DNA from 2 places in the Acetobacter sp. KSO5 genome. Region 2 is predicted to be linked to the other one. Evidence: riboswitches for the same ligand, from Rfam matches in the RefSeq annotation. Region 2 holds a riboswitch; the other holds the start of a gene.

Region 1 (2,189 bases), 1.6 Mb from region 2:
GCGTATTCTGGTCCCGGATCAGCTGGTCACCGTTATACGGCGTGAACACGTCATCATACGATGTGAAGGTATGATAATTGGCCTGTATCAGGCGCGCCGTCAGACCAAGATCAAAATTATGCGTGACATCATAACCGAGTTTGACGTTTGCGCTGCGGTTATCATTCCGGTCGCCCGCGCGGCGCTGGGCACGATTGGCCTCATTATACCGCTCAATATAACGCGGGACTTCATGAAAACCGTCGGTGCGGTAATGGGACAACACGACATTATAATGGAACCGCCCGCTGCTGCCGGACGCGCCGAAGGCCTGATTGAACGTGCCGTAAGACCCACCCTCAATCCGCACAAACGGTTTGAAGCGCCCTTCGCCCTGTTTGGTGTTGATATCAATCACCCCGGCCATGGCATCTGCGCCATACAGGCCGCTCTGCGGGCCACGCAGAATTTCAATGGAGCCAATACCGTCCGTTACAAACTGCCCGGCATCAAACGCATTATCGGCGGAACTGCCATCATTGATGTCCATGCCATCAATACGCACCTTCACGTCATTGGCGTTTGAACCGCGCATGAAAATGGACGTTGTGCCGCCAAAGCCGCCGGACCGCACCACATTCAGCCCCGGCTGACGCGCCAGAATATCGGGCAGCGTGCGCCGCTGCTGGGTGGCAATCTGCTCATCTGTGACCACGGTGACGCTGGAGCCCACATCATCCGCCCGCACCGGCCTGCGCAACGCACTGACCGTAACCACTTCCGGCAATCCCTGCGACGGGCTAAGCGAGACAACTGTACGCCCCGCTGGTGCCGTGCCGACCGGCTGCTGAGCCGCTGCACCGGCCCGACCTTTCAGAGTCTTGCCGGAAGAGGCGGCTTTATGTGCCTGAGATTTGCCTGAGGGCGTCTGTGCATCAGAAAGGGCAGCAGCCTGCGCTACCCCGCCATAGCCAGCCACAGCCAGAATGGTGGAGGTTGTCAGCACGCAACGAAGGAAGGTCATAATACTCGTATCCTGTGGTCAGCCGTTGCCACAGGACAGCGTCTCCGGCCTGCCCCATACGGCACAGTAGCCGGGGCAGAACTCAGTTACGCACGCCAACACACCCCGACTGGCGTTTCCTGGTCGCAACCACTTGCTGGATGGCAGGTCTCCTGGCTTGCGGCGTCGCAGCTGAGCAATCCCTTCCCGGAAAAACACCATCTCCAGTGGGCCGAACGCCTTGCGTCCGGACTACTCAGCCATACCGCTTACAGTTGCGGGGACAGCCCGGGACTAAGGCCAGCGAGGCCTGCACCCGGTTCCCTTTTCATTCCCTTGTGTGGGGGAAACCATCACAGGCGTTGTCTTATCGCCTCACCCCGCCGAGTCAATCACCCAAAAGGCACAGTGCAGCCCGAGCGCAGGCACAAAAAAACGCGGCCCTCCGAAGAAGGCCGCGTTCCTGATCGACTGAACCTCTAAAGGAGAGGGATCAGACGGAGTAGTACATTTCGAACTCAACCGGGTGAGGCGTGTGTTCAAAGCGATACACGTCTTCCCACTTCACCGTCAGGTAGCTTTCGATCTGGTCTTTGGTGAACACGCCACCAGCCAGCAGGAACTCATGGTCAGCGGCCAGAGCTTCCAGCGCTTCACGCAGGGAGCCGGCAACCGTCGGGATCTGCTTCAGTTCTTCCGGCGGCAGGTCATACAGATCCTTGTCCATGGCATCGCCCGGGTGGATCTTGTTCTTGATGCCGTCGATACCAGCCATCAGCATGGCGGAGAACGCCAGGTACGGGTTGGCCGTCGGGTCCGGGAAGCGGACTTCAACGCGCTTGGCTTTCGGGTTGGTGGCATACGGAATACGGCAGGACGCAGAGCGGTTGCGCGCAGAGTAAGCCAGCAGCACCGGAGCTTCAAAGCCCGGGATCAGACGCTTGTAGGAGTTGGTGGACGGGTTGGTGAAGGCGTTCAGCGCCTTGGCATGTTTGATGATGCCACCGATGTAATACAGGGCGGTATCGGACAGGTCCGCATAGCCATTGCCTGCAAACGTCGGTTTGCCGTCTTTCCAGATGGACTGGTGAACATGCATGCCAGAGCCGTTATCGCCATAGATCGGCTTCGGCATGAACGTGGCGGTCTTGCCATAGGAATGGGCCACGTTGTGCACGCAGTATTTGTAGATTTGCATGAAGTCGGC
Region 2 (2,189 bases):
CGGCGGGCAGTAGTTCATACTCCGCATCCCGCGCCTGCAGGGAGTAATAAATCTGCTGGGAGACAGGGGCAATCAGCCTGTTCCGTTCAGCGACGGAAAGCGTTTTCATCACCTGCCATGCAGAGAAATTGGAAACGCCTGCATAGCGGATTTTGCCCGCACGGGTCAGGGTATCCAGCGCTTCCAGCGTTTCATCCAGTGGGGTGAGGCCGTCCCATTCATGCAGATAGTACAGATCAATATGGTCCCGGCCCAGACGCTTCAGGCTGGCTTCACACGCGGCAATCAGATGCAGGCGGGAAGAGCCTTCTCCATTCGGGCCGTCCTGCATGCGGAAGCGGGCTTTGGTCGTCACCAGAGTTTCCTGCGAGCGGCCTTTCAGGGCTTCTCCCAGAATGGTTTCAGACTCTCCGGAGGAATAGACGTCTGCTGTATCAAACATGTTGATGCCAGCATCCAGACACAGATCAATCAGGCGGCGGGCCCCCGCTGTATCGGTATTGCCGGTTTTGGCAAAAGAGCCTTTGCCCCCGAATGTCATGGTGCCAAGGGTAAAGGCGGAAATACGCAGGCCGGACCGACCGAGCTGGCGATACTGCATCATTCTGTTCTCCGTGCGTGTGGCGGGTAAGGTATGAGCCCCTTGAGAGCTGACGGCTCAGGGCCTTTGTTTCAAGAGTGCAGGGCTGCGTACACAGTGTTTTGACATCTCCCGGAGAGCCTGCTTAACAGGACGCGATGGTTCCCGCTTTGGGATGAAAAGGGAAGTACGGTGAGAACTCCGCTGTTTCTTGGCCGTCGCTGCCCCCGCAACTGTATGTGACATCAGGCTTGTTCCAGCACTCTGCTACAGGGTGTTGTACCACTGGGGACTTCTCCGGGAAGGTATGGAACGAGTGAGAACCCCCGGAAAACCGGTGGTTTTGTGTCATCAGCCAGGAGACCTGCCATCTGATTTCTGGAGTGTCATGCCTGGCGGGGTGTCCGGTGCGTGATGGCGCGTTGCGATGCGCGCTACCGTCTGGCTTGTCCGGGCGGCCTTGGAACTGCACCCCCATGCCGTTTTGTGCGGTGTGTTGCCTGAAGGGTGTTCATGTCGGCCGCATTTTCTGCACCTGTGGTCAAAGGATGGTGTCCCGGCCTGTTTGCGCCCATGCAGGCGGCGGACGGCTGGCTGGTGCGCGTGCGTCCGCCTCTGGGCCGGATGACAGCAGCACAGGCCTATCTGCTGGCAGATGTCGCGGAACAGGACGGCAATGGGCAGATCAGCTTGACCAACCGGGGCAACGTGCAACTGCGCGGCTTTAGTCTGGAGGCCGCGCAGGCTTTCCCGCAGCGGATGATCGCGGCTGGTCTGGGGCAGGCTGACCCGGAAGCCGAGCGACGCCTTGCTCTTCAGGTTTCTCCTCTGGCGGGGAAAGATCCTGCCTGTGCGACAGAGACTATGCTGTGTGCTGACGCTCTGCGGAACGGCTTGATAAATCATCCGTCTCTTTCTGCCCTGCCTGATAAATTTGGTTTTTGCGTTGATGGCGGAGGGTTTTTCCCGACAGGCTCTCTGCGTGCCGATATTATGCTTCAGGCGGTGGGAAGTTCCGTCCCCACAGAGGCTGGCTGGCGCGTGGTGTGTGGGAGTGGCTGCTCAGAGCCGCAGATCGCGCAGGAGGCCGTGCAGACAACCCTTGCTCTGGCAGAGGCTTTTGTAAAACGCGGTGAAACGCAGCGGCCTCTTCGCGAGCCAGCTATCGGGAAACAGCTGTTTGCAGAAATCGGACTGAGGGGCGTGTCAGCCTCCGGGGCAGAAATGCAGAACGGAAGCCTCCTTGCCGCGCGGGCGGGCCATCTGACAGGCTCAGCTTATGCTGCGGTAGCGCCGCTAGGGCGTCTGACCGCCGCAACGCTTCGCGCCTGTGCGCACGTTGCGCAGCAAGGAGATGGCCTGTTGCGGATGACGGCATGGTCTGGGCTGGTTTTTTCCGGTCTGGAAAAAAATCCTGAAATTTCCGGAATGATCACGCATCCTGATGATGCACGCCTGCGCGTTTATGCCTGCATTGGTGCGCCGGGATGTGCACAGGCTGCTGGAGATGTGGGACGCGATGCGCTGGCCCTTGCGCCGTTCCTGCCGGATAAAGCCGATCTGCATGTATCGGGTTGTCGTAAGGGCTGTGCGCATCCCGGTGTCGCAA

What was found. Region 2 has a riboswitch for cobalamin ahead of cobG (precorrin-3B synthase). Riboswitches for the same ligand answer to the same signal wherever they lie in the genome.
Region 1: it holds a riboswitch for cobalamin, as region 2 does, so the genes downstream of both, ACHQGU_RS04125 (TonB-dependent receptor plug domain-containing protein) here and cobG (precorrin-3B synthase) in region 2, are expected to answer to the same signal.

Annotation. Positions count from the first base shown of each region.
Region 1 covers NZ_CP172014.1:901,229-903,417, reverse strand. The annotation lists gene ACHQGU_RS04125 (TonB-dependent receptor plug domain-containing protein) at 1-1,003, opposite strand, end outside; cobalamin riboswitch at 1,128-1,352, opposite strand; gene glnA (type I glutamate--ammonia ligase) at 1,476-2,189, opposite strand, start outside.
Region 2 covers NZ_CP172014.1:2,560,782-2,562,970, reverse strand. The annotation lists gene ACHQGU_RS11485 (aldo/keto reductase) at 1-601, opposite strand, end outside; cobalamin riboswitch at 723-967, shown strand; gene cobG (precorrin-3B synthase) at 1,094-2,189, shown strand, end outside.